3 regions of the Lactiplantibacillus sp. YT640 genome follow, and region 2 is predicted to be linked to each of the others. Evidence: predicted binding sites of a transcription regulator. Region 2 holds the regulator's gene; each other region holds the start of a gene.
What was found. Region 2 encodes LexA, which represses DNA repair genes until DNA is damaged. Its sites were predicted from a motif close to CNAACANNTGTTNG; they were not measured.

Region 1 (13,302 bases), on a different contig from region 2:
GATGGGATCTTCATGGAAATTTTGGAGAGCCTGGGTGAAACGCCATTGCCACCATATATTAAAGAAAAACTCGATGATCCAGACCGTTATCAGACTGTTTATGCCAAGGAAAATGGCTCGGCAGCTGCGCCAACAGCTGGTTTACACTGGACGAAGGAACTCTTACAAAAAGTTCAAGACAAGGGTATTAAGTTGGTTTACTTGACGCTGCATGTCGGACTAGGGACGTTCCGGCCAGTTGAAGAAGATAATATCGATGATCATAAGATGCACAGTGAATTTTATCGATTGGACGAAGATGCTGCTAAGACGTTGAATGAAGTACGGCAAAATGGTGGGCGCATCATTGCAACCGGGACAACGTCAATCCGGACGTTAGAGACCATTGGTAGTAAGTTTGATGGTGAAATCAAGCCGGATTCGGGTTGGACGGATATCTTTATCAAACCTGGTTATCAATGGAAAGTCGTTGATGCGTTCATCACGAACTTTCATTTACCGAAGTCGACCTTGGTCATGTTAGTGGCTGCCTTTACGGGCCGTGATATGATTTTGAAGGCTTATCAACATGCGATTGATGAAAAGTATCGCTTCTTCAGTTTTGGCGATGCGATGTTTATTCACTAGTATAACTGGCTTTAAACGAGATCGCTTATTTTGAAACGGATGACGGTTGAATATTAAAATGCCGTATTATACGAGGCGTATCGCTAATTTCAAGCTGACGTTTTAGCTCTGGAGATAATAAAGATTGTCAATAGTCGCTTCAAGAAGTTAAAATGCATTCTTGAGGCGACTATTTGACGTTTGAACGCTTTGTTAACAGACTGACTAAAGCCACGTGGGTGCCCACGCCAATTGCCGCGACTGGTTCACGGCTGGATTTCGTGCTATCATTATTTGAGTTTAGCAACATTTTAATACGGAGGAACAGATATGGAACCGGCAATTAAATACCGATTAATTAAGAAAGAAAAACACACAGGAGCCCGCCTTGGCGAATTGATTACGCCACACGGGACCTTTCCAACACCGATGTTTATGCCCGTTGGGACGCAAGCCAGTGTTAAGTCACTGGCACCCGAAGAATTAGACGCGATGGGTGCGGGTGTTATCTTATCGAATACGTACCATCTGTGGTTACGGCCAGGCGAGCAAATCGTGAAAGAAGCTGGCGGGTTACATCAGTTTATGAATTGGAAAAAGGGAATCTTGACGGATTCAGGTGGGTTTCAAGTCTTTTCCCTGGCTAAAAACCGTGATATTACGGAAGAAGGGGTCCACTTTAAGAATCATCTGAATGGCTCAAAGATGTTCTTATCTCCTGAAAAGGCTATTCAAATCGAAAATGATCTTGGCCCAGATATCATGATGAGTTTGGATGAATGCCCACCATTCTTTGAAAGTTACGACTATGTTAGCAAGTCAGTTGCCCGGACAAGTCGCTGGGCAGAGCGGGGGTTGAAGGTTCATCAACACCCTGATTACCAAGGCTTATTTGGGATTGTTCAAGGTGCGGGCTTTAAAGACTTGCGTGAACAGAGTGCCAAAGATCTTGTTAGCTTGGACTTTCCAGGCTACTCGATTGGGGGCTTATCAGTGGGTGAATCGAAGGCTGAGATGAATCATGTTTTAGACTTCACGACGCCACTATTGCCAGAAAATAAACCCCGTTACTTGATGGGAGTTGGCTCTGCGGATGCCTTGATCGACGGTGCAATTCGTGGGGTCGATATGTTTGACTGTGTCTTACCGACTCGGATTGCCCGTAATGGCACTTGCATGACGTCCCATGGGCGTTTAGTTGTCAAAAATGCGGCCTACGCTCACGATTTCACCCCGTTAGATGATAATTGTGATTGTTATACCTGTCGTAATTTCACGCGTGCTTATATTCGTCATTTGATTAAGGCGGACGAGACGTTTGGTTTGCGTTTGACGAGTTATCATAACTTATATTTCTTGTTACACTTAATGAAGCAAGTTCGTCAAGCCATTATGGATGATAATTTACTGGAGTTTCGCCAGAACTTCTTTGAAATGTACGGTTTTAACGATAAAAACCCGAAAAACTTTTAGTGCTACTGGTATTTCAGACTGTAATTTGTTAAAGTTAAAGATAGTCAAACTTTTAATTAGAGTAGGAGCGATATTAAATGGGTCAAATGGCATCAATTCTGTTTATCGTGGTCATGTTCGCATTCTTATACTTCTTCATGATCCGTCCACAACGGAAACAACAACAACAACATCAACAAATGTTAAGCAAAATCAAACGTGGTGACAAGGTTACGACAATTGGTCGCTTGCACGGGGTCGTTGATGAAGTTAACGAAACCGAAAAAACAGTTACTTTAGACTGTGATGGCATCTACTTGGTTTTTGATTTGAACGCTGTTGCTAAGATTTCTCCAGCCGAAGATGCACAAGCTAAGACAGTTGCACCAGAATCTGGGGCAGCGGCTGAATCAGCTGCTGCTTCTGAAGTTGAATCGGCAAGCTCAGCCGCCGACGATAATGCTGATTCTGAAGCAAAATAGGTTTACACCATAAGTGGTCGATCATTACTGATGACCGCTTATTTTTTTTGCTTATTTTTTGGTCTTGAAACGCGCTTTTGAACGTATGTTCGTGTATAATGAAAGTACTAAGGATTGGAGGGGCGGCGGATGGCACAGTCAATTGTTGAAGCGCCTATTCGGGTGGATACGAGTCGGAAAATTATTCATGTGGACATGGACGCGTTTTATGCGTCGATCGAAGAGCGGGAGCATCCAGCCTACAAGACGCAGCCGTTAGTGATCGCGCATGATCCTCGGCAGACAGGTGGGCGAGGCGTTGTGACGACGGCTAACTATGTTGCCCGCCAATTTGGTGTTCACTCGGCGATGCCAGCTGCTAAAGCATTAGAACTCTGCCCAACAGCAGTATTTAAGACGCCCAACTTTCCGTTGTACCGCGAAGTTTCGGCGCAGATTCATCGTATTTTCCATGAGTATACAGAGATGATTGAGCCAATTGCCTTTGATGAGGCTTACTTGGATGTGACTACGAATAAGAAACACATCCATAGTGCGGTCGAACTGGCGCACCGATTACAACAAGAAATTTGGCATCAAACACATTTAACTTGTTCAACGGGAATCTCCTACAACAAATTCATTGCCAAACTAGCATCAGATTATCGAAAACCAGCGGGTGTGACGATCGTATTACCACAGGATGCAGAACCATTTTTATTACGTGAACCCATCGAGAAATTTCGGGGTGTCGGTAAAAAGACGGTACCTAAAATGCACGATTTAGGAATCAAGACTGGACAGGATTTATACGCACAGTCTGAATTAGACCTAATCAAACAATTTGGCAAGTTGGGCTATATTTTATACCGGCGAGTGCGCGGCAGTGATGATCGGCCAGTCGAGTATTTACGTGAACGGAAATCAATCGGCAAAGAGCGGACGTTTGGACCGTTTCTCCAATCGACGACGGAAGTTAATACGCACTTGAAGGCCATCGCTAAGTTGGTAGCAGCTAGCATGCAATCGCATCAGCGCCACGGTAAAACACTCGTTCTCAAGTTGCGTTACGGTGACTTTGTCACAATTACCAAGCGGCGAACGTTCGGTGAATTCATACCTAATGACGCGGCCTTGTTTGAGCAGTACGCCGAAGAGATTTTTGAAGAGGTGGTCGATGATCATTTTAACTCTGGCATCCGCCTGTTAGGGATCACGCTAACTGGCTTGGCACCACTGGCGTTTGAGAACTTAACGTTACCACTTTATCCAAATGATAATTAATTTATTTGGCGCGACGCGGATTCTTCGGTATACTGGAGTACTGTGACAGTTTAATCGCCACCAGTAAATTATGAGAGTAAGAAGGTTCATTTATGACCGTCCAAACAGCAATTTTTGACTTAATTAAACAAGCAAAAACAATCATCATTCATCGTCATCAGCGACCTGACCCAGACGCCATCGGAAGCCAGTTAGGGTTAGCAGCTATCATTAAAGCTAGCTTTCCTGCGAAGCGGGTATTGACACCTGGAAAACAGTACCATGGTTTTGACTGGTTAGGACAAATGGATGAGGTTACCGAAGCGGACTATCAAGACGCACTAGTATTAATTCTTGATACCGCTAATCAGCCCCGAATTGATGGTGAACTTTGGAATCAAGGTAAGACAATTGTTAAAATCGATCATCACCCAAACGATGACGCTTTCGGTGACCCACAGTGGGTCGACGTTGATGCTTCCAGTACGAGTGAGATGATTTATAATTGGTACGCACCCCTTGCGGCGGAGTTAACGCTAACGGCTAACGCCGCTCGGTTGTTGTATGCCGGCATCGTTGGGGACACCGGTCGCTTTCTATACTCTGCGACCAAGCCTAGTACCATGCGAGCAGCAGCGGCCTTAATGGAAGCCGGTGCGGATGCTGAAGCTGTTAATCGTATTGAAGATACCATCACGTTACCAGTCGCACGGTTGTCGGCCTACGTTTATGAACATCTGACACAGTTGGATTCGGGTGCAGCTTACGTTATTTTAACGAATGCGATTCTCGATTCATTTGCAATCGGTGATGCTAGTACTGCTGGGGTTGTCCCATTACCTGGGCGTATTGATACGGTTAAGTGCTGGGCGATTTTTGTTCAACAAAAGGAAGGTGACTTCCGTATTCGGTTACGTTCAAAGGGACCGTCAATCAACGGTGTGGCCAAGAACCATGATGGTGGGGGCCACGCATTAGCGAGCGGTGCCAAGGCTAAAGACCAACAAGAAATTGAAACGGTAGTGCGAGAACTCGACCAAGTCGCTAGCCATTATGAGAAAGAGGTTTAAATATGACCGCAAGTTTTGAAGATTTTAAATTGCAGCCGTTCTTGATGCAGGCACTGACTGACATCAATTTCCGCAAACCGACTGCGGTACAGGAAAAGTTGATTCCAGTGATTGCTGCTGGCCGCAGCGTCATCGGTCAGTCAGCAACTGGGAGTGGTAAGACGCATACGTTTTTACTGCCAATGATCAATCAACTGAATGCTGATGAACGTTACGTGCAGGCAGTTATCACAACGCCCAGCCGTGAATTAGCTTATCAGATTCAGACTGCTGCTAAACAGTTGATCCAACACAGCCCGAAAGCCATTCACATTGGACTCTATGTCGGTGGGACTGATAAGCAGGAACAGATTGAAAAGCTAAATCGGCACCAACCACAGTTGATTATTGGGACCCCAGGACGGATTCTGGACTTAATGCGCTCCCAGGCACTCGATGTGCATCGTGCGACTCAGCTAGTAGTTGATGAAGCCGATATGACGCTAGACTTGGGCTTTTTGAACGTGGTTGACCAGATTGCTGGCCGAATGCCTGCTGATTTACAAATGTTGGTGTTCTCAGCCACGATGCCACAAAAATTAACGCCATTTTTGCGCAAGTACATGAACAATCCAGTTATGGAAGAAATTCCAGTAGAATCTGTGATTAGTCCGACTATTGATAACTGGCTGATTTCCACCAAGAGTCACGATAAAAACAGTATTATTTATCGCTTGCTGACGATTGGTGAACCGTATCTCGTGTTGATTTTTGCTAACACGAAGGAACGAGTTCAAGAGTTGACCCATTATTTGCGCCAACAAGGTTTAACGGTCGCAATGATCCATGGAGATATCCAACCACGTGAACGAAAGCGGGTTATGCGCGACGTCCAACAATTGAAGTATCAATTTGTTGTTGCCACTGATCTAGCTGCCCGTGGGATTGATATTGAAGGTGTTTCACACGTCATCAATGATGATATTCCGAATGACTTAGAATTCTTCATTCACCGTGTTGGCCGGACCGGCCGGAATGGAATGGCGGGGACTGCGATTACGTTATATAGCCCAGGCGAAGAAGCCAAGGTCAGTGCAGTTGAAGCAATGGGGATCAAGTTCAAACCGAAGGCGATTCGTGATGGTGAGATTGTGGATTCATATGACCGTAATCGTCGGGCTAAACGGGGGCCAAAACAGGAAAAACTGGACCCAACCTTGATTGGTTACGTCAAAAAGTCCAAGAAAAAGATCAAGCCGGGTTACAAACGCCGCATTCGTAAAAAGATCAGCGATAAGGCGCGGATGGACCGCCGCATCGAACAACGAGCGGCTGCCCGCAAGGAACGCAAGGATCGTAAGTCTTAATTGACGTGCATCCGGATAGATTAATGCAAAATAACTGAGTGGTGTATTGACAAGTCGCCGCAAGTTTTCTATACTTTGCAAAGTAAGGACATATCTATCTCACATATCGGTCAAGAAACACTTTGGTTGCTGGAAAAAGTGCGGTGTGGGGTAGATGCTACCTAGAAGTAATGACTAGCAAACTAGTCCGTGTCTCAGCGTTAATGAGCTTAAGAGGTAAACGAACACATCGTTGCAAGCAGAGTGGTACCGCGTTAACAGCGTCTTTGCTAGCAACGGTGTTTTTTTGCCTTAAATTAAGAATGATAGAGAGGATGCCAGAATTAAATGAAAAAATTAAGTAGTAGTGAAATTCGGCAAATGTACTTGGACTTTTTTCATGAAAAAGGTCATACGATTGTCCCTAGTGCATCACTAGTTCCCGTGGATGACCCAACGTTATTATGGATCAACTCCGGTGTTGCAACGATGAAGAAGTACTTTGATGGCTCCGTTGTGCCGGATAACCCCCGCATGACGAGTTCACAGAAGAGTATTCGGACGAATGATATTGAGAATGTTGGGCGGACGGCGCGGCACCACACGTTGTTTGAAATGCTTGGTAATTTCTCAGTTGGTGACTACTTCAAAAAAGAAGCAATCAGTTGGGCCTGGGAACTCTTGACCTCACCAAAATGGTTTGGCTGGGATCCTGACAAGTTATACATGACTGTTTATCCCAAGGACACGGATGCCGTGAAATTCTGGGAAGCAACTGGCGTGAAACCAGACCACATCATTAAAGTCGAAGATAACTTCTGGGACATTGGTCAAGGCCCATCTGGCCCCGATTCAGAAATTTTTTATGATCGTGGCGAAGCTTTCAATAATTTAGCTGATGATGACCCGGAAAACTATCCTGGTGGCGAAAATGAACGTTACTTGGAAGTTTGGAACATTGTCTTTTCGCAATTTAACCACACTCCTGAAGGTACTTACGAACCACTCCCGCGTAAGAATATTGATACGGGGATGGGGCTAGAACGGGTCGTTTCGGTCTTTCAAAATGCGAAAACCAATTTTGAAACTGACCTATTCCTCCCAATTATTCATAAGACGGAAGAATTAAGTGATGGCAAGCACTACGGTGATAACGCCCAGGACGATGTGTCCTTCAAAGTGATTGCCGATCACGCTCGGGCCATTACGTTTGCTATTAGTGACGGGGCCTTACCTTCCAACGAAGGTCGTGGCTATGTCATTCGGCGGTTGATTCGGCGGGCAATCCTACATGGTCAAAAATTAGGTTTGAAAGAAGCTTTCTTGGACCAATTAGTACCGATTGTTGGCAAGATCATGGCTTCACACTATCCCGACGTGCTCAAAAATAGTGCGTATATCGAAAAGATCGTGGCTTCAGAAGAAAGTCGCTTCAATGAGACCTTGAATGATGGGTTGAATCTGTTAAATAACTTGATCGCGGAAACCAAGCAGGCTGGTCACGATACACTAGCTGGTAAGGATGCATTTAAGTTATATGACACTTATGGCTTCCCGTTCGAACTAACTAAGGAATACGCTGGCGACGAAGATTTAGATGTCGACGAAGCTGGTTTTGAAGTTGAAATGAAGGCTCAACGTGACCGCGCACGCAATGCACGTAGCAGTGCCAAGTCCATGGGCGTCCAACGGAGTCTCTTGATCGACATCAAAACGCCAAGTGAATACGTGGGATATGACGAATTAACGAATGTGCAGGGGACTTTGAACGACATTATTGTTGACGAGACCCTGGTTGATCACGTCGACAGTGGTCAAGCTGAGATGATTTTCAGCAAGACACCGTTTTATGCTGAAATGGGTGGTCAGGTTGCCGACCGTGGTGTGATCTTAGATGATGCCGGTGAAATGGTGGCTAAAGTGACTGACGTACAAAATGCACCCAACAAGCAGCATTTACACACCGTTGAAGTGTTGAAACCAATGCGAAAAGACGCGACTTATACGCTGAACGTTGACTTGGCATTCCACAACAAAGTCGAAAAGAATCATACCGCCACCCACTTGTTAGACCAGGCGCTTCGTGACGTTCTCGGTGAACATACGAAACAAGCTGGTTCACTTGTAGAACCTGATTATTTACGGTTTGACTTTACTCACTTTGGTCAAGTGACTGACGAAGAGTTAGCTAAAGTTGAACAAATCGTCAATGATAAGATCTGGGCAGCGTTACCAGTCAGTGCTATTCAAACGGACCAAGAAACTGGTCACAAGATGGGCGCAATTGCGGTTTTCACTGAAAAGTATGGCAAAATTGTGCGGGTTGTTTCAATTGGTGATTATTCTATCGAATTCGATGGTGGGACCCACGTTAAGAACAGTAGTGAATTGGGGCTATTTAAGATTGTTTCCGAAACAGGGATTGGCGCTGGAACGCGGCGGATTGAAGCCGTTACTTCGAAGGAAGCTTTCGAACTGCTTGCCGGCGAAGAACAAACCTTGAAGCAAGTTGCTGCTCAAGTCAAGGCACCGAAGTTAGCTGATACGCCAGCCAAGGTTAGTCAGTTACAAGCCGATCTCAAAGCGGAACAACAGAACCGGGCCAGCCTCGAAAGTCGCTTAGCCAAACAGCAGGCTGGGGCAGTCTTTGATCAAGTTGACGATGTGAACGGTACGACGTTGATCGCCCAACAAATTGAAGTCTCTGGCATGGATCAACTCCGTCAATTGGCCGATACTTGGAAGACCAAGCAGTATTCTGACGTACTGGTACTTGGAACAGTCATTGGCGAAAAGGTCAACTTATTAGTTGCTGTTAGTGATGACAAGGTCAAGGCAGGTATCAAAGCTGGTGACTTGATCAAAGCCATTGCACCAAAAGTTGGTGGTGGCGGCGGTGGCCGCCCAACCTTAGCCCAAGCTGGCGGGAAGAAGCCTGCTGGACTACCAGCGGCGCTGAAAGCTGCGCATGAGTGGCTTGCCGAACAATAAGACTGATTGCTTTGGTTGCACATCCTGTTTTTTATGTTGGTTAGCTATGTTAAAGCTATCAAAATAACAATTAAATCAGTGCTGTTAGGACGAGACCGTTCTAACGGTACTGATTTTTTAATGTTATGGCACCTTGTGACCGGCTTAACTCGTAGAAGATTGGGTTACAAAGGGTGTGCCTGTTTTGAATTTCAACTATTCGAACATTCGAAACAGGGGTATGTCAGTATATGAAAAAACAGTGTAAATCGGGATGGATTTGCAGAAAACGTCTGCATTCTCCGGGTTATTATTACGAATGTGTTACATCAAAGTGGATTGATTGTACTTCATATGGGCATTTAGTAAAATAGATTAGAAGCGGAAACTAGCGGGAGGTGCTTGATATGAGTTCATTAGACAAAACAATGTACTTTGACTTCGATAATGACAGCGTTAAGGATGTCCACGACACGTTAACGACAGTTTATGAAGCGTTACAAGAAAAGGGCTACAATCCGATTAATCAAATCGTGGGTTACTTACTATCCGGTGATCCGGCGTATATCCCGCGCTTAAAGGATGCTCGGAACTTAATTCGGAAGCATCAGCGCGATGAGATTATCGAGGAACTTGTCAAGTCTTACTTAAAGGCAGATAAGGATGTTGATGCATGAAGTTGATGGGGTTAGATGTAGGTTCCAGAACTGTTGGCGTTGCCATTAGTGATGCTTTTGGATGGACGGCGCAGGGCGTTGAAATTATTCGAATCAATGAGGATGCTGAGGAATTCGGAATCGACCGGGTTGCTGAACTCGTTGAAGAATTGGATGCTGGGGGCTTTGTCCTAGGGCTACCAAAGAATATGAATAATACCTTGGGACCACGGGCTGAGGCGGCGCAACATTACGGCGAGTTACTGACAGCCCGGTTTCATTTGCCGGTAGACTTTGAAGATGAACGTCTGACGACCGTTGAAGCTGAACGGATGTTGGTTGAAGAAGCTAACACCTCACGTAAGAAACGCAAAAAGGTGATCGACAAGCTAGCTGCAAGTTTAATCTTGCAAAACTACTTGGATCGCCACGGCAAACTCACACAAGAATAGCGAGGAACTAACATGAGCCAAAACCAAGATCGTAAAGACAATGATGTGATCACATTAGTTGATGACGAAGGTAACGAAACCTTATTTAATATTTTGTTCACGTTTGATTCAGAAGATTTCGGTCACTCCTATATTTTATTATATCCAGCTGATGCTGCGGCCGATGATGAAGTTGATATTCAAGCCTACATCTTTAATCCTGAAGATGGCGACAATGGCGAATTACAACTGATCGAGTCGGACGACGAATGGGATATGGTTGAGCAAGTTTTGAATACCTTCTTAGCCGATGACGGTGGCATGCAATAGTCGAAAGTAGATTAAGCTCGTGGGCGCATGTCCGCGGGCTTTTTTAGAAATTATGAGACGGTTCTAACTGTCGCATAATTGTGATAACCATGCTAGAATATTAATTGTTATTGAAAGGAAGCGGGATGTTGATGACTGCTAACAAGCGCCGCTTTAAAGCGGAAATTGATGGTCGTACTTACACGATCATTGGCACGGCATCTGACCGTCACATGCAAACGGTGACGCGGATGATGAATGAGCAAGTGGCACAATTAAAAAAATTAGCCCCCGATTTGTCTGATACGGAGATTGCGACGTTGCTCGCATTCAATGCGATTTCAGATCAGGTTGACAAACAAGCTGAATTATTGAAAATGCAAACGGATGATGCCGACAAGTAATTGCATTGTCCGTTTTTTTGCGGCTTTTCGTAATTCATTGGAACTTCGGAGGGATATCAGTGAATTCCAAAGTATTGAATACGTTAGAGTACCAACAAGTAAAACAACAATTAGCACCATACTTAGTCTCGGCAACGGGCCAACAAGCACTCAATGAACTACACCCAATGACCAGCGTTGCGGATATTCAACGGGCCTTAGATGAAACCAACGATGGGGCAGAAGTGTATCGTTTAAAGGGTGGCATTCCGGTCGCTCGTTTAGCGGATATAAAACCGCATATGAAACGGTTAGCTATCGGTGCGACCCTGAATGGGAGTGAACTCGGGCAAGTTGGGCGGGTGTTACGGACAACGCGCGCAATCACGCGCTTTTTTGCCGAGTTGCTAGAAGATGCCCCTGAGAATGATATTCGACACCTGTTTGATGAAGTTGCAGAATTAGTTACTTTACCAGATGTGACGAAGCGCCTCGCTACTGCCATTGAAGGTGACGGTCATATCACGGATGAGGCGTCACCAGAACTGAGCCGGATTCGGAGCAATATCCGTCGTACTGAAACGGAGATTCGTAACCAAATGGGTCATTATACCCGTGGCCATGATGCCAAGTATTTAAGCGACCCAATCATCACGATTAGAAACGACCGTTACGTTATCCCGGTCAAGGCCGAGAATCGTAGTCGGTTTGGTGGCATCGTGCATGATCAATCAGCGAGTGGGCAGACGCTCTTTATCGAACCCCAGGCTGTCATGGCGATGAATGACCGGTTACGGCAAAATCAAGTTGCGGAAAAGCAAGAAGAACAGCGTATCTTGGAGGCACTCTCCAACTTGATTGCGCCTTACCAGGACGAAATCATTAATAATGCGGCGATTCTTGGACATTTCGACTTTATCAATGCCAAGGCGCGTTATGCGCATGATATGAAGGCGACTGAACCGGCCGTTTCACCCAAAAATGAAGTCTATCTACGGCAAGCACGCCACCCCCTGATTGATCCTCGCAAAGTCGTTGCCAATGATATTAGTTTAGGTACTGATTATCAGGCGATGGTCATTACGGGGCCTAACACTGGTGGGAAGACGATTACGTTGAAGACGCTGGGATTACTACAATTGATGGCCCAGTCAGGATTATTTATTCCTGTTGAAGCCGGAAGTCGCGTTGGCGTTTATAATGAGATCTTTGCGGATATTGGTGATGAACAGTCGATCGAACAGAATTTAAGTACGTTCTCATCCCATATGGAAAATATTGAAAGTTTCTTAGCGCAGATCGACGCTCACAGTTTAGTACTCGTTGATGAATTGGGTGCCGGGACTGATCCGCAAGAAGGTGCGGCACTGGCAATCGCAATTCTGGATGCCATTGGGGCCAAGGGAACCCAAGTCGTTGCGACGACTCACTACCCAGAACTTAAGGCGTATGGGTTTAACCGACCTGATACGATCAATGCTAGTATGGAGTTTGACGAAGAAACACTCAAGCCGACATACCGGCTATTGGTCGGGATTCCTGGTCGAAGTAATGCGCTCGATATCGCACAGCGGTTGGGCATCCCGCAAGCGATTGTTGATCAAGCTCGGTCGTTGACGGATACGGATAGTCAAGACCTCAACGCAATGATTGCGGATTTGGTGACGAAGCGCAAACAGGTTGAAGATGAACAACTGCATCTGAAAACCCAAGTGGCAGATTCTGAAAAATTGCACCGGCAGTTGAAGAGCGAATTCAATGCGTATCAACAGCGTAAAGATCAGTTGATCGAAGATGCCAAAGTGCAGGCGAACACCATTGTTGAGCAAAGTAAGACTAAGGCCGATGCTATCATTAGTGATTTGCGTAAGAAACAATTAGCGAGTGGTACGGCGACTGTCAAAGAAAACGAGTTGATTGATGCGAAGGGCGCGTTGAATGCATTGGAGCAACAGCCTAAGCTCAAGAAAAACCGTGTATTACGGCGTGCCAAAGCCCAACATGATTTTCATGAAGGTGATGACGTGCTGGTCAAATCGTATGGTCAACGTGGTGTGTTGATGCGTCAGATGGGTAAACACGAGTGGGAAGTCCAACTCGGCATCTTGAAGATGAAGATTAGTGACGTTGACTTGGAACGCGTTAAGCCAGAAGAGCCAAAACGCGCGCGTGCTACTGTTCAGAGTGCCCACGCGAGTCACGTTTCGCCGAACTTGGACCTGCGGGGTGTGCGTTATGAAGACGCGATGACTCAAGTTGATCGCTATATTGATGCTGCGTTGTTGGCCGGGTATCCTTCCGTCACAATCGTACACGGGAAGGGAACTGGTGCTCTACGAGAAGGCATTACCAACTATCTCAAGTCTAATCGGCAAG
Region 2 (13,302 bases):
ATTGAACATTTCGTGCATCCGGATAACATCTTTATCTCAGAAGAATTGGGTATTGCTAAACCCGACCCATCGATCTTCACGACGTGGGCCCATCAGGTTGGCATCAAGGCCAACGAAGCCGTTTACGTTGGTGACAATGCAGCACTCGACATGACCAGTGCCAAACACGCTGGGTGGCAAACTTTTTGGTTTAATCACCGGCGCAATGACCAGGTGACACCGAGCGTAATTCCTGATCAAATCATCCAGAGTCCAGCGGAACTAAATGAACTATTGCTAGCACTTCTTCAAGCCGCCAGCGCTTCATAGACGCATACTGGCGTTAAAGCTACGAGCAGCTTATGCTGGTAACAACCACGGTAAGTACGTGCTAGCAAGACCTTTACCTAGCAACACTTAATTGTGTTATCGCTAACAAAATCGCTCACTTGTGAAGCCCACAGTCGTGCAACCAGCTCTATTGTGGGCTTTTTGTTATGGATAATAACAGCATTGAAAGTACGCTTGGGGTTAACGCTTCGAAAAGGCCCCATTTAGGTGAAAGCATAAAAAATGGCGTCACTCAGATGAGTGACGCCATTTTCAGTGATAATCGAGATTAATCAAACTTAACTTGTGTGTCAGCTTTACCAGTTTCGATGAATTGTTTGTTACTGTTCATTGAAACGTGCACCATGTTGTGAACGGCAGTTTCAGTGTAGAAAGCCGTATGTGGTGTAATCAAAACATTGTCGCGGTTGAACAAGTTCATGAAGACCTTGTCATCAATCGTTTGACCTTCAAGGTCTTTGTTGAAGATCTTAGTTTCGTATTCATACGTATCAAGAGCGGCACCGGCAACTTTGCCACTGTCTAAGGCTTTGATCAAGTCTTCTGAATCGATGAGTGTCCCACGAGCAAAGTTCAAGATGTAGGCGCCATCTTTCATCTTGCTGAAGGCATCCGCATTCAACATGTGGTAGTTATCCTTCAATGCAGGAACGTGTAACGTGATAACATCAGCTTGGGCGTATAATTCGTCCAAGGTGTCAACGTACATGCCTTCCTTTTCAAGTTCAGCATTCCGGTAAACATCGTAACCGATAACCTTAGCGCCGAAGCCTTTGAAAATATCGATGGCAGCACGGCCAATCCGACCAGTACCGATAACACCAACAGTCATGGTGTTTAATTCCTTGGCAATATCTGGTGCCCAACGGAAGTCTTGCTTAGCTAACTTCTTGTTGAACAATGGGGTTTGACGTAATAATTGCATCAATTGCGTTACTGATAATTCAGCAATCGCATTTGGTGAGTATGCAGGTACGTTAGAAATGTTTAAGCCACGTGCTTTAACAGTAGGAACGTCCAAGTTATCAACACCAACGTTACGAAGAGAGATGTTCTTAACCCCTTCGTCGGCTAACTTGTTCAATACTTCAGCAGTATAGTCCTTTTGTTGGTATACATCGGCACCGTCGAAGCCTTTAGCTAAGTCAACGTTGTCTTCAGTAAGTAATTCTGGAACTAATTTAACTTCAACATCTGGGTTTTCTTTCATCCAAGTATCGAAGAATGGACGTTCGTCATCACGTACAGCATATGCAATAATTTTCATTACAAAAATTCCTCCTATATATTGATACAGTAAATATTATAACAGTAAATGCGAGAAATAGAATCATAAATTGTGAAAACTTCGCTAAATTTTTACATCGTGAGCTGACAAGTATTTTAGCTTGGCAGCTCGCGATTGGTGTTTGAAGGCATATTCAGCCTTTAACGCACTTGATTTGTCACTGAAAGTTTCATGGTAAATTAATTGCAAAGGCCGCCGTGAGCTGACCCGCGTATATTTAGCCCCTTTGCCCGCATTGTGCGTTGCTAATCGTCGCTGCAAGTTATCCGTAAAACCACCATACAACGTTTGATCAGCACATAATAGGACATAAAAATAATATTTTTTGGTTGCCGTCGTGGACGCAGCCGGCTTACTTGTGCTTGCCATAGAGTAATGTGTGCACCTCTTCCCTGTATTCACCATCATCACGATAAACGACAAGCGGTGGCATGATTCGAACACCGTTGCGTTTCCCATCCTTGATCATTTCGATCAGAACCATGTTCGCTTCCCGTTGTGCTTTGGGATGGACGAACCGAATCCGTTTGGGTGCCAACCGATTGGTCGCCATGGTACTGAACAAGTCATCTAGTCGTTCAGGACGATGAACAAAATATGCTTTACCATTCATTTTTAACAAATCACTAGTTACCGCTAGGATCTGATCTAAATTAGCGGACAGTTCATGCCGTGCAATCGCCAAATGAGGATTTGGATTTTTAACGCTCTGCGGTCGATCTTTAAAATACGGTGGGTTACATAAGACTGTATCCACCGAATCTTTCGGTAGTTGGCGCGTAATTTCCAGTAAGTCTTCGTTCAGGACTGTCATTTGTTGGGTTAAATCGTTCAAAACAACACTGCGTTGAGCCATATCGGCCAACCGGGGCTGAATCTCGACCGCCGTAATATGGCCTTGAGTTTTAGCACTGGCGAATAGACCTACTGCGCCATTGCCAGCACAGAGATCCACGATCTGGCTCTTAACGCCCTTCGCAACCTGGGCAAAGTCACCCAACAGAACAGCATCCAGTGAGAACGCAAAGACTTGAGAACTTTGAATGATTTGAATATCTTGACTATATAATTGATCAATACGCTCATCGGCGTGTAACGTGACGTCTGCCATATTCGGCCACCTCTCCATTCAATTCGTCGCACAGCTATCATACAATTAACTTGCAGAATTTGCCAAATTTCGTCATACTGTGAGCAGTTATTAAACGAAAGGAAGATCGTGATGTTTTATTCATTTATGCGCGGACTAGTCCGGCTAATCATCACCATTATTAACGGTCGGCCCCGCTATCAAGGACGGGAAAACCTACCAGAGGGGGCCTATATCTTAGTTGGGCCACACCGCACGTGGTTTGACCCGTTGTACTATGCACTGGCTGGCAGCCCAATGAAATTTAGCTTTATGGCTAAGGAAGAACTATTTAAGAATCCCGTTCTGCGGTTCATTCTCGTTCATGCGAACGCCTTTCCTGTCAATCGGCAACATCCAGGACCTTCAGCAATCAAGACCCCCGTCAAATTTTTGCGCAGCGGTAAGCTTTCACTAATCATGTTTCCATCAGGAACGCGCCACTCACAAGAACTTAAGGGCGGTGCAACCGTCATCGCTAAGATGGCCGGTGTTCCACTAGTCCCAACCGTTTACCAAGGCCCATTGACCTTCAAACAACTCTTTAGCCGTCAGCGGGTTACCGTCCGTTTCGGTCAACCGATTGATATTGATCGTAAACTGAAATTGGATGAAGCTGGTCAAAAACAAATTGAGACTAAAATGTTGCACGCTTTTGACGACTTGGATCGTCAAATCGACCCAACGTTCAAATACGTTGATCCTGCTACAACCCGTCAGAAACATTAAGTTCGATAATAAAAAAGTGTCGGTGATCGCAATTTAAAGCGAGCCGACACTTTTTACTACTTGTTATCGTTTTTAGATGCAGCTTTCATCGAATTCAACATCTGATGTAACTTCTTTTCGGATGGGCGTTGACCCATTTGCATCATCATACTACGAAGCATCTCTTCACTAATTGGTGGATTTTGCTTCAAGTAATTTTGCATATAGTGCCGGGCACCGAAGAAACCACCAGTTAACCCAACCAATACGCCGATAACGACGATTAAAATCCAAATTCCTGTAGACACAGTCATTCCCCTCCCTTATTACAGTCTTCATTAAACTAGTCTACACAAATTAATAATAAAAGAAAAGGAAAATTTGTCAGTTGACAAATTTTCCTGAAATCGGTTAATCATCTCGAAGACCGCGATCGCGTTGCACTTGACGGACCTTTTCTGGCGTAACCTCTTTACCATCTTTATCATAAACCTGAAGCATTTCAACTTGTTGCCGAAAACCGGCGCGAAATTCCTTCAAGTATTTTTGCCGCAACTCTTGACGTTCGGCTTCTTCTAGCTCGGTGAGCCCCTCGGCTTTCGCCTTATGAGCTAACTCATTGATCCGAGCAAGCAATTCTTTTGAAATCAAATCAGCAGCCCCTTTCACTCTTGAAATATACACGAAAGTAGACCCTAAATCAATTAATAGTGTTTGTCAACCGAACATTTGTTTGAAAGCTATGAAACGCTATGCTACAATTGGTTTAACCAATAATGAAAATAAAAAATGAGGTGCCAAGATGAGTAAAACATCGGAAAGCAAACAAATGGCCGTTCTTCGCTTTATTTATGAACGTGTCAATGAAAAAGGATACCCGCCAACCGTTCGTGAGATTGGTGAAGCCGTTGACTTATCTTCGACTTCGACCGTTCACGGCCACATTTCACGGCTAGAAAAAAAAGGTTACATCCAAAAAGACCCAACTAAGCCACGTGCCATTGAGGTAACGCCAGCCGGTTTCGAAGCACTGGGCGTCGAAACTACGCCACATCAAATTCCGGTACTTGGAACGGTAACCGCCGGCCAACCAATTCTTGCCGTACAGGAAGCGACGGATTATTTTCCAATTCCTAAGGAACTTGAATCATTCGGTGGCGACCTTTTCATGCTCACCATCCGTGGCGAAAGTATGATCAATATCGGTATCATGAATGGTGATCAAGTCATTGTTCGGCGTCAAAGTTCCGCTGACAATGGTGATATCATCATTGCCATGACCGATGAAAATGAAGCGACTTGCAAGCGATTCTTCAAAGAGGCCGATCACTACCGACTACAACCTGAGAACGACACGATGGCCCCAATTATCTTGAACAACGTCTCTGTATTAGGCAAAGTTGTCGGTTTATATCGCGACATGCTGTTTCAGTAAACTATCACCCACAAGATGACAATTCAATTTGTCATCTTTTTTGTTCGCCAGTTTTTAGAGCAGGTTGATGGCATGCCTACAGATTCCACTCACAAATATTTACACCCTTCCCGCCGTGCCAGGGACGAGAGCACGTTATTTGCGACAAAAGCACGCCCCCATTCCGAATTCACCTTGCCATAATCCCGCAATGCCCAACCGATTGCCTTCTGAATAAAAAAGTCATCATCACCCCGATTCGTTAGTATCGCCGTTTGTAAATTGGCAATCCGTCCTCTTTCAAGCCTAATCGAAGCGCGATACCTACTCGTCGCACCTATTTATCGGTAGCTCGTAAATATACCACCCACTTGTTGTAAACAACCGTGCGCTGAGAGATACGCTGCAGGCACCTTGCGCCAGGCATCAACACTATCCCACTGTGGCGTTACTGTGATTTGGTGGTAGCACCATTGCTATTGAATCAGCGGCGCCTGATTCTCCCGATGTATCGACAGAAAAAGTGCTGGCGTCAAATTGGTTATTAGTCGGATCTCTTTTCAAAATATTTCAAATCTGTGACGAACAGCCAATAGTTCAATGGTATAATGATTATACTATTTTAAACATTGGGAGTTGGTTACATGTTGTTCCTAGCCATTATGGGCTTGATTGTTTTTCTATTAGCATTATTTTCCGTGATTTACGCACGTCAAACCGGTGGTGGTTGGAAATTTCTAACACTAATTACGGTCCTCAGCGCCCTGGTCACCATCTACGCGGTCGTTAAATTGCCTTACTGGCCATACAACCAGTCACAGCAATCGGCGCGCAAAGCATCATCTAGCACGAGTACTAGCGCTAGTACCAGCAAGTCCAAATCAACGAGCTTGAGTTCCTCACAAGTCGTTTTTAACGAAGCCAGCACCAAACGCGCGGCCGCAACGACTAAGTTGAATGAAGAAAATATCCTTAAACAATTACAATCTAACTATCAATCGATTGGTACCGTTGCATTCACCAAGTCAACGAAAACATATACGATTACGCCAACCAATAAAAAGTACGTTAAATCTTTGAAGACGATTAAATCATATCCATCTCAAAACCAAAAAGCAATCACCACGATTACTTCGAATTTTAAATCGTTGTCAAAATCGCTCCAAAAGAATCTTGCCGCTGGTTACACGATTCAGTTGCTACAACCAGATACCACTGACAAGACGCTGTTGAGTGTCCAAGATGGTCAAATTATGACCAATAACTTCAAATAGGAAAAGTCACTTGTCTAGCAAATTTGCTAGTAACAAGTGACTTTTTTGTTTAAACTTGTTGATCCAAATATTGACGTTGTTCGTTCTTTTGACCGGTCAATACGAATCGATGGGGATCATCAGCATAGCTGACCGACTGATCATCGGCCCGCCATTGCAATTGATGACTGAATAAGGCTTCATACTCCGCCACACTAACTCGGCGACGACGAGCCAACCGTTGTGGTAGGCCATGATCTAAACCGGTCTGATAATCCGGCTGAATAACCCCGGTATAAAATTCACCCTCGGCACCCGAGCCATAACTGAATAATCCGAGTCGATTCCCTGGTTGTAACTGAGGATCAGTCAGTAACTGCGATAACAAGCTCAAATAGAGTGAACCAGTATACAAGTTACCAACTTGTCGATTTAGCTGACGCGCATGTTCGAAGTGCGCCAACCACTGGGCTTGTTTCTCGGCATCAACTAATGGTAACACGCTTCGAAGCGCTTTAAGTCCCATCTTTGTATATGGCAAATGAAAAACCAAGGCCGTCAGTGTGTCTGGACTAGTTTGAGTCGTTTGCAGGTAATTCTTAAACACATCTTGAAAATAATCAATATAGATATTAGACGAGTATTTGCCGTCAACTAGGGCTTCTGTATGATACAACGGTCGCCAAAAGTCCATCACATCTTCGCTCAGTAGACTTGACTCAGTACCCAGTACTAATACTTTAGGATCCGCACTAATTAACATAGCAACCGCCCCACCACCTTGAGTTGGCTCGCCCGGTGTGTTCAATCCGTAGCGTGCCACGTCACTACCAATGACCAGCGCCTTTTTATCTGGATGAACACGCACGTGATCTTGGGCCAGTTGGACACCAGCCGTCGCCGCATAGCAGGCTTCTTTCATTTCAATTGTTCGAACCCGCTGACTCAAACCGAGCAACTTAGCGACGTAAATCGCACTCGCTTTGGAATTGTCGATCCCCGACTCGGTACCGACGACTAATAAATCAATAGCCGCAATGTCAGTCGCTGTCAGCATCGGTGCGGCAGCATTAGCAGCTAACGTCACTACATCCTGACTCGGCGGAATCACCGCCATTTTAGACTGACCAATACCAATCAAATACTTATCAGGTTCTGCCTGGCGAGCTGTTGCCAGTTCCGCCATGTCTACGTATAAATGTGAAGTTGCAAAATGCAACTTGTCGATTCCAATTTTCACGTCTTTTCCTCCAATTTGTTAATGACAATAAGGGATTAATATGCACGTCCGCGTGGCCCTAAGTAATGAAAATCAGGGTCAGTTCCGACCCGATAGCAGCCGAAAGCCCGACTAATTTCATTATGAAAAGTCACAACAATTGCCGGTGTCGCCCAAGTAGACGCCGCCCAAAAAACGGTGTCATCAAACGCCCGGTTGTCATTCGGGTAGCGGTGATAGCCTTGTACATTGTCCCAAATGGTGCCGTGCGTATTCAACCAATCTTCAGCAAGTCCGGCGTCCACCTGCATCATCACGTCTTGATTATCAGCAATCAAACTACTTAGTTTTTGCCAATCGAGTTGCCAATCATGAATATGGGGATTCAGTCCGCGTGTGCCAAGTGGTGTATGCCCCAATGCGATCGGTGTCAATTCTACAAAGTCCATCTTGACCACCCCGTTCGTTAACCATCCTAAGATTTCTTAACTATTATAGCATTTCACGACAAAAATACTGCCCGCAATTGCTTGACCTGGGACGGGTTCCATAATTTATGCTGTTATTAAATAAGGCGATCAAGACAAGCACCAAGTAAGGAGCGCGGTAAACATGTGGTTCTCACGTCATCAAAAACGAAATAGTCTTCAGGCACCTGTCGCTGGTACTTATACGGCGATTCCCACTGCCACATCACCCCAACAAATCGGGCTATTAGCCATACAACCGACCAGTCCGGTGATTAATGCCCCGATTGATGGTGATATCATTAGCCTGTCACCCTCGCGTCTCGTTATCAATTCGCTGAGCAATCAACATATTGAACTGCGTATCGACCGACGAACTTCCACAACAACTGTACCTGGCAAGTACGCGTGGGCGATTCCGTTTCACCATTAACAATTGTAGGGACACTTTATGGATCCTTAAAAGACGTCACCATCGCTGTCTATCGAATTGATACCATTCAGGCCACTAATTGGGTTTCACTCGCAAATAATTAGCTGTTTACGGCTATAGATTCATATCCGCTAATTGGGCATTTCGGTTGTCAAAATATAAATTTGACGGTTGTGAATATTTCTAAGTCCACCTTGACACCCATCGCCCAATCTCAAAAAGATAAATCACAATAATCACTTTTCCAACAGCTTCAACGGGCCATGCTACTGTGCCCAGTTGGAGTTGTTTTTTTGCAAACTACTCAACACTGCCAGGTGTGAAATTTGAAATAACATGACGCATCGCTGTCGACGTACTTGATTGGTGGTGTAATTGACAAGCTATCGTGACATCATTACAATTTTTGTGGTTTGATATTTGATTGCTTTATACCTTAATTCAAGCTATGATATTCATACTGGTTTAAAATTCCTTTCTTTATTAATCAGTAGGAGCCCTGATTAATAGATCAATCTAAAAATTATAAAAAGGTCGGATACAATTATCATGAAAACCATGAGTCTTGTTGTTCCATGCTATAACGAGGAACCAACGATTGAAATCTTTTATAACACCGTTGAAAAAGTCCTGGCAGATAATCCAGAGTCGTTCAAGGATATCACTACTGAATATGTTTTCGTTAATGATGGCTCATCTGACGACACTTTGAACGTACTACGAACTTTAAACGCCGCCCATCCTGACACTGTTCACTATGTCTCCTTTTCGCGAAATTTCGGTAAGGAAGCTGGTTTATTAGCCGGCTTAGAACACACTATCGGCGATTACGTCGCCGTCATGGACGTTGATCTACAAGATCCACCAACTTTATTGCCTAAAATGCTGGCGATGCTTCAAACCGGTGACTATGACTGTATCGGAACAATGCGGGAAAATCGTGTCGGTGAACCAATGATTCGGTCATTCTTATCACGCTCGTTTTACTCAGTTGTCAACAAAATTTCAAAAGTACAAATTATTCCAAACGCCCGTGATTACCGGTTAATGACACGTCAGATGGTTGATGCCATCTTGGAATTGCCCGAATATAACCGATTTTCAAAAGGCATCTTCAACTGGGTCGGTTTCCGAACGACTTATTTGAAGTTTGAGAATCAGCCCCGCTCCGCTGGCGAAACACACTGGTCAATTTGGCAGCTGTTCAATTATTCAATGGACGCTATCGTCGACTTTTCAGATGTACCCCTGAAGATTGCGACCTTCACCGGTGGCTTGCTCTCACTAATCTCAATTATCAGTATATTTGTCGTTATTATTCGTAAAATATTATTTGATAACAGCGTCAGTGGTTGGGCTTCAACCGTCACAATTTTGCTCTTAATCGGCGGCATCCAGCTGTTCTGTCTGGGGATTATCGGTAATTATATTGGTAAAATTTATATCGAATCAAAACACCGGCCCCACTACATTGTGCAGGAAAAGAAGTAAACTTTTCAACCTAAACTGAGACGCATACGACCATATCGGGAAAATGGTATGGTCGTGTGCGTTTCGGCATCTGGATGAAGTTAAAGGTTATGAATGAAATTATTATTTAAAAGCTCTTTTGGGGGCATCAGTCCTTGTCAAGTTGATGAATGAAATAATATGATTTTTAATTACTTTTCAAACGGCTTCATCGCGGTATTCAAATGCGGTAGAGCCGTTTCTTTGTACTATTCGTATGATTTCATTAAAGTATTAAAAGCCTGGTTAAAGGTATCAACCACCGCCTCGCTGGTTGGCTGACTTAACTAAAGATGTTTTAGAGCGCCGTAAATCGGGCTTTGTGCTTGTTATTAGCCCATAAACGACTTCGGTGGAATCGGATAATCCTACTTGGTTAGACTGAGTTACTTGATTTAATTTCTTACTTAGTTTGTTTGATGCGTTGAGGCCGCTTAATACAACTTTAACATTTTAGATGGAGTACAGATACAGACATCAAGTGTTTAACTGAAAACCCAAAACCAATCGATTCATGATGAAGCCACTTATTATAGACTGAGCGCGACAAACCTGGCTTGCTAAACAAGGTGGCCTGAACACCATGAATATCCGAGCCGACGGTTTTGATTCCTTGATAGGCTAATTTATGTTGTGCATTCAATCTTTGTGCTGTATTTTTTGGATTTTTTTAAAAAGAAGTCAAACCTCCTGCTCCTTGATTTGAATCTTAAGTTGACGTTTCTTGAGCCTTAGTCGTTCAACCTCAGTCATTTTTTCAATTGGTTTCGTCCATCCAAGCCGGTCTTTAAGTGCGATGTAACCATTGGTGGTGGTTTTGAGCATCCAGAAACGGATTTGCTGATAAGATACATTGTAATGTTTCGCTGCTCGGGAATATGCATGTTCACTCACCGTAATGTATTCAACGATTCTAATGCGTTCTTCAAAAGTTATTTTTCTACTCATAATGTGGACCAGCAATTCACTGATCCGGTCCTCCAGCCGTCTAGTACTTCTAAGGCCAAATCTGATTTGAATATCCCACAAACTACTTTCATCATTCAAGTACGCTGATATGGCCTGCCGCTTAATCTCTGAGATATATCGAATCCAATTGTGCTGTTCTTTTAATCCTTCCAGACCATCCTGCATATAAAAATTTTGACATCTGATGAAAGTACTTCGAGCGATACCACACGCTTTAAAACACGTTGATTTAGTCAGGTTAGTTTTTTCAAGACCCAGAATAATAGCTAATTTTTCTGTGACCATAAAATTGGTTCTAGATATAATAAAATCTCCTTAAAATTGATAGATGAAGTATATCATTTCATCTATCAACCTTAAGGGGACTATAGCACTTAAAACTGTCTGGCTCGTTTTGGTTACTGAATAGTGTCCACTTGCTAACGATTATCGGAATCTAATGTACCGTGTACATCGTTTCAGTCCTATCTGAAACTCGGAAACCATTTTTCAACGGCACCGCTGCTGGTAATTTACCAATAGTAGTATTACCAGCATGACCTACGTACACATGCGATTGGCCATAATGCGTATCAGCCTTAGCTTCATCAGCCTTACTTTCAACGCTTTCATCGCTGGCATACCGATAATGTCCATTGGTTGTAAAGGTCTGCGAAGGCAAGTCTGGCCGTAGCCCAGCGGCGGCTTGTAGTTGCCGACTCACCTGTACGCGACTGTCCGGATAAACCTCTACCATACTACGGCCAGCAACATCAAACGTTCGCCACTGAAATGTCAATCGTTTTACTCGATATCGCTTAAAAGTTTTACGACTTTTAAACAGTGTTAACATATCGTGATTCGTCAAATTAGTCCTCATTTGATCTTTCAAATCACCGACAACTTTGGCCCCTTTAGACGAAAGCCCTTCCTGATTCAAGCGCTTGACCATTGCGTAAAAGACGGCTTGCTGCCGAAAACCACGGTGTTGATCGTTGTCAATATGTCTTTCGCGTGCATAGGCTAATGCACGTGCACCAGACATCGATTGCAAACCTGCTTTAAATTTTTCTGGTTTTCCCCAGTAATCTTGTCCGATAAAATCACGATCAACATTAACTTCAACGGGACCAATATCATCGATTGCCCTAATAAAACCATCCCAATTAACAGTTAGATAATAATCAATTGGTAAATTCAAATAATGTTCAACGGTCGCTATCGCCGCTGCATCACCACCATAGGTATACGCCGATTCAATGCGCTGATAACCATGATATTGCTGCGAATGGATCTTAACAAAAGTATCCCGTAATAAACTACATAAGGTCATTGTTTTAGTTTTATGGTTTACAATGACTACCATCATTCCATCCGTGCGCGTTGTCGATAATTTGCGCTTGCCACTATTATCTAACCCCATCAATAAAAAAGTACTGACCGGTTGCTGGGTCAAATTATGATGCGACTTAATAACTCGTGACTCATGGAACGAGTGCAACATGTCAAATAACCGAATACCTTGAATTGTGAAAGCTACTAACATAAAGGTTATACAACTCGTTACTAGTACAATTAGTCGTTTTCTTTTCCATTTAGGTAGTTGCCGCCTTCTCATAAACTCAGTCCCCCCGCATTTCATTCATATCGCGCTTAAATTGATCAGTAATTGCCATTGTCTTGGCCCAAATTTGTTGCTCAGTACGTTGATTTCTAGGCGTCTTAATCTGATAAGTGTTCATAATTTGTGCAGGTTTCCCTCCTAGAACATAAATGACGTCTGAAAGACGAACCGCTTCAGAAATATTATGCGTTATCAAAACAATCGCTTGCATTTTAAATTTCCTGCGTTCCCATAATGTGATCAAATCTTGCCCTAACCGCTGCCCTGTTAAAACATCCAGTGCTGAAAACGGTTCATCCAAAAGGAGCAGTTCTGGCTCAACAGCAAGTGCACGCGCAAAACCAACGCGTTGTTTCATCCCTCCAGATAGTTCATAGGGGTACGCATTTTTCAACCCTTTTAAACCAATCAAATTAATTAAATTGTCAATTTGATTGTCAACATATTGACAGTCAGAATTAAGCTGACTTTCTAGGCCAAACATGATATTTTGACGTACTGTCAACCATGGAAATAGCGCAAAGTTCTGAAATACCATACTCATACGGCGATTAGGAGCCGTGACTAAATTACCATCAAAAGTAATGGCGCCATAGCTGGGCCGAATAATCCCCGCAATCATTCGTAATAGTGTTGATTTTCCGACACCAGACGAACCAATAATACTAATAAACTGGTGGGTTTGAACCTGCAAACTAACCGCTTCCAAAATCAGTTCAGACTGCCGTTGTTTTGAAAGTATAAATGACTTTGAAACGTGATCAACATCTAATAAAACTGCTTTTTTCAACTTAAACTCCTCCTCGTATTAATAATGAAAGCGACGTTCAGCAAATCGATATAATGGTTGCCAAATCAACACAACGCATAACCCAACAATGACACAAATAATCAGTACTCCAGTTGCTTCTGCAGGCTTATTATTGATATTTTGGGCAATGTAAGCACCAAGTCCAGTAACCGCATACTGGTGGGTACCC
Region 3 (6,362 bases), on a different contig from region 2:
GACCTTGGCACGCTTGGCAGGTTTCATGAGTGTCTCCCATTCATCACCTTCCGTATTATGCAATAATAGGACTTCAGCGTGACCACCAGTTTCAGGTTTAACACCATACAAACGAGCTGGCATAACGCGGGAATTATTCATAACGACCGCATCGCCTGGATTGAGTTGATCAATAATATCGTAGAAATGCTTATCTTGCATTTCGCCCGTTTGGCGATCCAATTCCAACAACCGTGAACTATCCCGTTTTTTGATTGGTGTCTGGGCAATCAGTTCATGTGGTAAATCATAATCAAAATCTTCAAGTGTTAAACTCATGTTGTGACCTCTTATCTTTATTTATTTTCTGGGTATGGGAATCCCAAATGCTGATAACCTTTAATTGTAACAACGCGTCCACGTTGTGTTCGCTTCAAGAACCCAATCTGGAGTAAGTACGGTTCGACCACTTCCGCGATTGTATCCGTTTCTTCACCAATATTGGCCGCAATCGTAGCAAGCCCGACCGGACCCCCGTCATAATACTCTAGCATCGTTCGTAAGAGCTTATTGTCAGTCTCATCCAAGCCGGCATCATCTACGCGTAAATATGTCAGTGATCGCGCCACGATGGCCTCATCAATGGCATCTTGATCCGCCACTTCTGCAAAATCACGAATTCGCTTGAACAAGCGATTAGCAATGCGGGGCGTTCCCCGTGAGCGACGCGCAATTTCGTGGGCACCCGATGGTTTGATACTCGTTTGAAAAATATCTGCAGTCCGCTTAACGATATCTTCCAAATCAGCAACTTCATAGTACGCCATATGTTCGACGATTCCAAATCGGTCACGTAACGGAGCTGACAGCATACCAGCTCGGGTGGTCGCGCCAATCAGCGTAAACGGCGGCAGTGGAAAGTGTACGGGATGGGCGGTTGGCCCCTGTCCGACCACGATATCGACAAAAAAATCTTCCATGGCCGAATACAACATTTCTTCAACGATTTTCGGTAACCGGTGAATTTCGTCAATAAATAAGATATCACCCGGCTCCAGTTCATTCAAGAGCGCAACCAAATCACCTGGCTTTTCGATTGCAGGGCCACTGGTCGTGCGGATATTGACCTGCATCTCGTTGGCGATTACCATCGCTAGCGTGGTCTTCCCTAATCCCGGTGGACCATACAGCAAAACGTGATCCAAGGATTCCTCACGCTTGCGGGCCGCTTCAATATACACTCCTAATTCGTGCTTGACCCGGGCCTGACCAATATACTGGGCTAACGTTTGCGGACGGAGCGATTTTTCTAATGACGCCTCTTCGTCATCGGCTTTGTCACCGGATAATAACTTGTCATCGTCCATTTAGTTACCCCTCCCATCTACTTCTTCATCAATAGTCGTAGTCCTTCACTCAACAAGGTGTTCGTATCGGCCCCTTGTGTCTGACTAAACGTCTCCAACTTCTTAGTGACCTTCTTGACATCCGCTTTCGAATAGCCAAGAGCTTCCAGAGCCGCCAACGCGTCCGCTAACGCGCCATCAACAGCAGGAGCATCCACATCGAGCGCAGTTTGACCAGTCACATCAACGTTTAGATCGTTTAATTTACCTTTCAAGTCCAGCACGATTTGCTGAGCTGTCTTCTTGCCCACGCCAGGAAAACTCGTCAGATAAGTCGCATTCTCTTGATTGATGGCTTGGATCAGACCTGCATGGTCGTTGTTGGCCAAAATCGCGAGGGCCGACTTCGGACCAATTCCCGAAACCCCGAGCAACTTTTCGAACAACGCCTTCTCGTCAGCATCAAAAAAGCCAAATAGGCTCATACCATTTTCGCTGACGGCTTGATGGATATACATCTTAACTGCTGTTGGGCCCACCTGGTAACGGTATGGATTAGCCGTTAGCACTTTATAACCAATGCCGCTGACCTCAATCACCACATAACCGGGGGTTACATCGGTCACTTGACCGAGAAAATATTCGTACACCGAAAAAACTCCTTTAAATAAAACGTATGTTTGCTTGCTAAATTGTACCACATTTTCACAGTGGCTTAACACTGGTGCACCGATAAAAACCAAATTTTAATGTTAAATCAATTTCACCTCGATTGACGGATTTCGTTGCAAGAAATGCTTGCCGCCACGTTAACGTCATGCTATGCTCAAAGTCCTAGGGAGGTCTCGCTATGCAACTCAAACCGTTTAAAGCGGTGTTACCAACCACAACTGGTCAAACTAAAATTCAAACAGCTGCGACCAATTGGGACAGCCAGGATACAATGACGACAACCGAAGCCAGCTATTACTGGTACGAACTCACACTCAACGGTGTTCACCAGTGGCGCTTAATTGGCAGCTGGCCGGTGGATCAAACCGTGACGACCATGGTTCCCGGCACGATCAACACAGTCCTTTACCCACAGCAGCCCGTTATCGAGATGTTGATTGACGACTGGGTCGGTCATTTTGCCCCGGTCGTCGAGGTGACGGATACCGCGCACGTCACACATCGACTCTGGCAGATTACTGAGTCTGAGGTCAATACCGACATCACAACGGCCATGGCACCCGTTATCCCGCAGAAAACGTGGTTGACAACGGTCAGCACGCCACTCGTCATGTTAGTCTCAACCAGTGAATGGCAAAAATTAGTCACTGCACCGGTCATTCCCGAACAATTAATTGCGTTAGCGACATCTCATAATTAACCAGTCGTGGCTGTTAATTGTGAATTTCGCTATGGCATACATTCGTTTGTGTTCCATCTAACGTTAAATAGGCTTCTTAGGAATCAAAGTTAATTCCTAAGAAGCCTATTTTAATACCGATTTACTCAATTAAGATTGTCTGACACGTTTGTGAAGCCCCCACCAGCAGGCAATCAGTATGCTAATCACACCACCAATAATACTCGACCATATGCCGATTTTTAGTCCTGGTGTGTGATACGTCAACCGAATCTGGTGCCGGCCGGCTGTCAACTTGGCCCCCACAAACCCTTTGTTGACGACTTGGGTCCTAACGGTTTGACCGTCAACTCGTAGCTGCCAACCAGTCGAATACGGAATTGACGTTGTTAACACGGTTGCTGTCTTAGTCAGCGTGGTTCCCGTAATCTGGTTGTTCGTCACTTGTTGATGCTTCAACCCACTCGTCTGTAGTTGCCGCGTCCGTTGACGATAAGTCTTCCCAAGCGGTACAGCGATCAGTTTAGCGGACTTAAAATGCAAACTACGAATGCTCGTAAAGTTCAACGTAATCAGCTTACGCGCGTACTTGCTATACCCTAAGTTGATTACTGCTGATGTCCGGGGCTCATAATCTGACATATTCGTGGTACCCAACTGACTAAAGCTCGTCAAGTTATCCGTTGTCTGAGCAGTTAAAGAATACCCACTAGCGCTCAAATTGCCCTTCAGACCATCGCGAACATCATCTAGATAATCGACTTTGGTATACGGACGGGCCGTGAACACGTTGGTATTTTGACTCGTTGTCAAGGCGTGCTTGATTGAGGAACGCCGATAACTGATGCCATCTAGCACAAGATAGAGTTCCGTATTTCGATACTTCTTAGGGTGTTGAATGGTCAATTGGTACGGTATCTGGTGCCCCTGCACATCACTGACCATGCTCGTTAACTCGTCGGCATTGTTTTCCTGATTTTTCTGGACTAACTTTTGATTAGCTGCAATCAAGTTCAACACGCGGTTTGACGGTGTCGTCAGGCCAGTTGCCGGCGTCAAACTTTCTCGTTGTTCCGGCGTTAATGTGATCGTATCTGCCGGTAACTTAGTCAACGCGTTGTTCGACGCTCCCGTTGCATGTTGATTGCGGTAAATAATCACCTTGTCCAACGTATCCAAAACATTCGTCGTATCCGCTTGAACCGTATAAGCGACGTTTTTTCCGGTAACGGTTGGCTTGACAGTCTTAACACCACTAACCTGCTGCGTAGTGACCGCACCTTGTAACAAGGCTTGCTCGCGGTCAACTGCGTTCAAGCGATTAAATTGGCGTTGACTAATCTGATGCTGCTGTGTATAAACTAACGGCAACGCATTCTTGGATTTTAACAAGATCGTGCCGGTATGATTACTCATGCCATAAATAAACTTGTCCGCAAAAATCTTCGGTTCGCCAGTTTTCATCTTAACAACCTCATATCCGGCTGGTAAGGCTTGTTTCTTCAACTGGTCCTCACGTGCAAATAAATATTTAACACCTAATAAGTTATACATCGTCGTCCGACCGTCCAACGAACCGAGTGGCGAGTTCATCGCATACTCTGAGTTGCCTAAGGCCTGACTAAATGCCCCCACGTAACCATTTTGAACTGAAAAATACGATCCAACCGTGTGAGTTCCTAACACCATCGGCACATCACTCTCAGCCGAACGCATCATATAGTAGTTGGGTGCCAAAGCCGTTCGATAAAATTGGCTAGTCGTGGTTAAACTTTTTTGCGCGCCATCAAAATAATTTTTGACCCATTTCATTGCCGCGCCCTGCCGCAACTGCTCAGTACTATTAGAATTAGTATTGATACTCAACCAGCCCAGTCCGTTATTCGCCAGGTTCAGCGTGACAATTCCCAGTAATAACACATAAAATTGCCGATTGGTCAATTTTAAGGATTGTTTGGCCAGCAGGACCCCAATTAACGCTAACAAGATAAGATATGTCGCAATATCATGTTTGCGGATATTGAGATAGAATCCATTGATCAGCCAAATAATGACAAGCAGACCGCCACTAATACCAGCCAACCATTTTAAATCAGCCGCTGTCAGAGCAGTGACTTGGTCCATAAATGCCATCGTCGCATAAGCAAACACGAGGGTTGCCATCAACAACCATCGATTAGAAGGTGTTGAAAAAACGTTGAATACGGCCGCAAATTGAGGCAACAAAATACCCAACATCATCACGACCAGTACCCAATTAAGCACCCAATAGCGTCTGAAATGACGTAGTGTATAAATAATTGCAATAAAGCTAATGCTACTCAGCCCGAGGGTCACCCAGTATTGGACACTGCCACCATTGGTCAACAGTCGATTGGGTAAATTAACGTAATAATTGATGGGATAACTCGTCAAGCCATTCGCAAAGTTAAAACTCGCACGCGTTGCCGTCAACATCGCGAGCAGCGTGGGCACTAGTAAGATGCCTGCCATCGTGACACCAAGACCAACTGCCACTAGTAACCGCCAAAATAACTGTCCAAACGACCGCATCGTTAAATGGTCACGACGACGTGACCAGAAACGCACCAAAGCATAGACTAAACCGCCCAATGCGAGTAAGTAAGCAAAATAGAAGTTACTCAAAATTACAACGGCGGTAATCAGACTGAGTGGTAACCAATGTCGGCCTCGTAAGACCCGTTCAATCGCCCAACACAGTAGCGGAAACCAAATCATTGGTAACAAGAAAAACGGGTGGTGCATCCCAACATAGAACGTATACGCGGTAAACGTATACGTCAAAGCTCCAATCAATTGACTGATACGTTTGAACTTGAACTGCCGACTGAAACCTAGAAAAGCAAGTCCAACGAAGTACAATCGCAGCAAGATCAACGCTTGGTAGGCCCATTCCAAATGAGCGCGCGAAACAAACGCCACTAAATAATTAAACGGATCACCGACCACGTAGTAGGAAAAAGTCGTCAGTTGATCGGCCCCCAAGCCGAGATTCCATGACCAACTGAATAATTGTTGTGGGTGGTGCTGTAAGATCCGCTGAAATTCCAATAAAATCGGGAAGTGTTGGGCGATGCCATCCACTTCCCAAATCAATGTCCGGCCGGCTAAGAAAAGCCCACTGTAAGTAATCGTCGCAATAACCACAAACATCGCCGTATACCAGACGACTAGTGGTATCTTCCGTACTGTCTTCAAATCAGGTGCCCCTATCTTGTAATTACGTCGACAACGCAATCCCCATATTTTGCCATCTCAAACAATGTTTCTATTTTACCATGAACAATTTCGTCTCGTGATGTTCAGTTTGAATCTTAATAAATTCGTGATTCACAGCTGTCCCATCAACAACTAACGCCAATCCCAGTTATCTAAAGTTTCAATCTTAGTAGTCGCCGGATAACTCCCAAACAACTGTACTAAAGGTTGTAAGCCACTCACAGCATTATCACGTTGTAAGTTGATCGCAGCGATTGCCGCTTGATCATGACGGTTAGGATCGAGCTCAAAAACAGCAACTTGCTCATATAAATTTAGCGTAATCAATTTGGCGTCCCGCGCACTTGGATGCGCATTTAATTCCCACAGCGTCTTGCGCCCGGCCACGAACGTGGGCGTGGCCTCTAGTAAATCTGCCAAAAAACAATATGCCGAATAAACCTGGC

Region 1: a site for LexA is predicted at 2,619-2,632, ahead of dinB (DNA polymerase IV). Genes of this name have one in related genera too.
Region 3: a site for LexA is predicted at 1,995-2,008, ahead of ruvA (Holliday junction branch migration protein RuvA). Genes of this name have one in related genera too.

The regions. Positions count from the first base shown of each region.
Region 1 covers NZ_JBMNVY010000020.1:6,853-20,154, forward strand. The annotation lists gene queA (tRNA preQ1(34) S-adenosylmethionine ribosyltransferase-isomerase QueA) at 1-627, shown strand, start outside; gene tgt (tRNA guanosine(34) transglycosylase Tgt) at 937-2,079, shown strand; gene yajC (preprotein translocase subunit YajC) at 2,157-2,540, shown strand; gene dinB (DNA polymerase IV) at 2,670-3,803, shown strand; gene ACOV1R_RS11545 (DHH family phosphoesterase) at 3,896-4,852, shown strand; gene ACOV1R_RS11550 (DEAD/DEAH box helicase) at 4,855-6,198, shown strand; gene alaS (alanine--tRNA ligase) at 6,526-9,168, shown strand; gene ACOV1R_RS11560 (IreB family regulatory phosphoprotein) at 9,555-9,824, shown strand; gene ruvX (Holliday junction resolvase RuvX) at 9,821-10,255, shown strand; gene ACOV1R_RS11570 (DUF1292 domain-containing protein) at 10,268-10,564, shown strand; gene ACOV1R_RS11575 (cell division protein ZapA) at 10,696-10,947, shown strand; gene ACOV1R_RS11580 (endonuclease MutS2) at 11,007-13,302, shown strand, end outside.
Region 2 covers NZ_JBMNVY010000003.1:204,668-217,969, forward strand. The annotation lists gene ACOV1R_RS03765 (HAD family hydrolase) at 1-309, shown strand, start outside; gene ACOV1R_RS03770 (D-2-hydroxyacid dehydrogenase) at 599-1,597, opposite strand; gene ACOV1R_RS03775 (GIY-YIG nuclease family protein) at 1,682-1,987, opposite strand; gene ACOV1R_RS03780 (tRNA1(Val) (adenine(37)-N6)-methyltransferase) at 1,971-2,729, opposite strand; gene ACOV1R_RS03785 (lysophospholipid acyltransferase family protein) at 2,841-3,476, shown strand; gene ACOV1R_RS03790 (YneF family protein) at 3,533-3,769, opposite strand; gene ACOV1R_RS03795 (DUF896 domain-containing protein) at 3,867-4,106, opposite strand; gene lexA (transcriptional repressor LexA) at 4,258-4,890, shown strand; gene ACOV1R_RS03805 (DNA alkylation repair protein) at 4,980-5,210, opposite strand; gene ACOV1R_RS03810 (hypothetical protein) at 5,514-6,143, shown strand; gene ACOV1R_RS03815 (hydroxymethylglutaryl-CoA synthase) at 6,193-7,362, opposite strand; gene ACOV1R_RS03820 (hypothetical protein) at 7,398-7,790, opposite strand; gene ACOV1R_RS03825 (hypothetical protein) at 7,954-8,241, shown strand; gene ACOV1R_RS03830 (glycosyltransferase family 2 protein) at 8,791-9,732, shown strand; gene ACOV1R_RS03835 (helix-turn-helix domain containing protein) at 10,432-11,004, opposite strand; gene ACOV1R_RS03840 (LCP family protein) at 11,156-12,340, opposite strand; gene ACOV1R_RS03845 (ABC transporter ATP-binding protein) at 12,321-13,112, opposite strand.
Region 3 covers NZ_JBMNVY010000020.1:401-6,762, reverse strand. The annotation lists gene queA (tRNA preQ1(34) S-adenosylmethionine ribosyltransferase-isomerase QueA) at 1-318, opposite strand, end outside; gene ruvB (Holliday junction branch migration DNA helicase RuvB) at 336-1,346, opposite strand; gene ruvA (Holliday junction branch migration protein RuvA) at 1,364-1,975, opposite strand; gene ACOV1R_RS11510 (hypothetical protein) at 2,176-2,697, shown strand; gene ACOV1R_RS11505 (YfhO family protein) at 2,827-5,895, opposite strand; gene ACOV1R_RS11500 (hypothetical protein) at 6,049-6,362, opposite strand, start outside.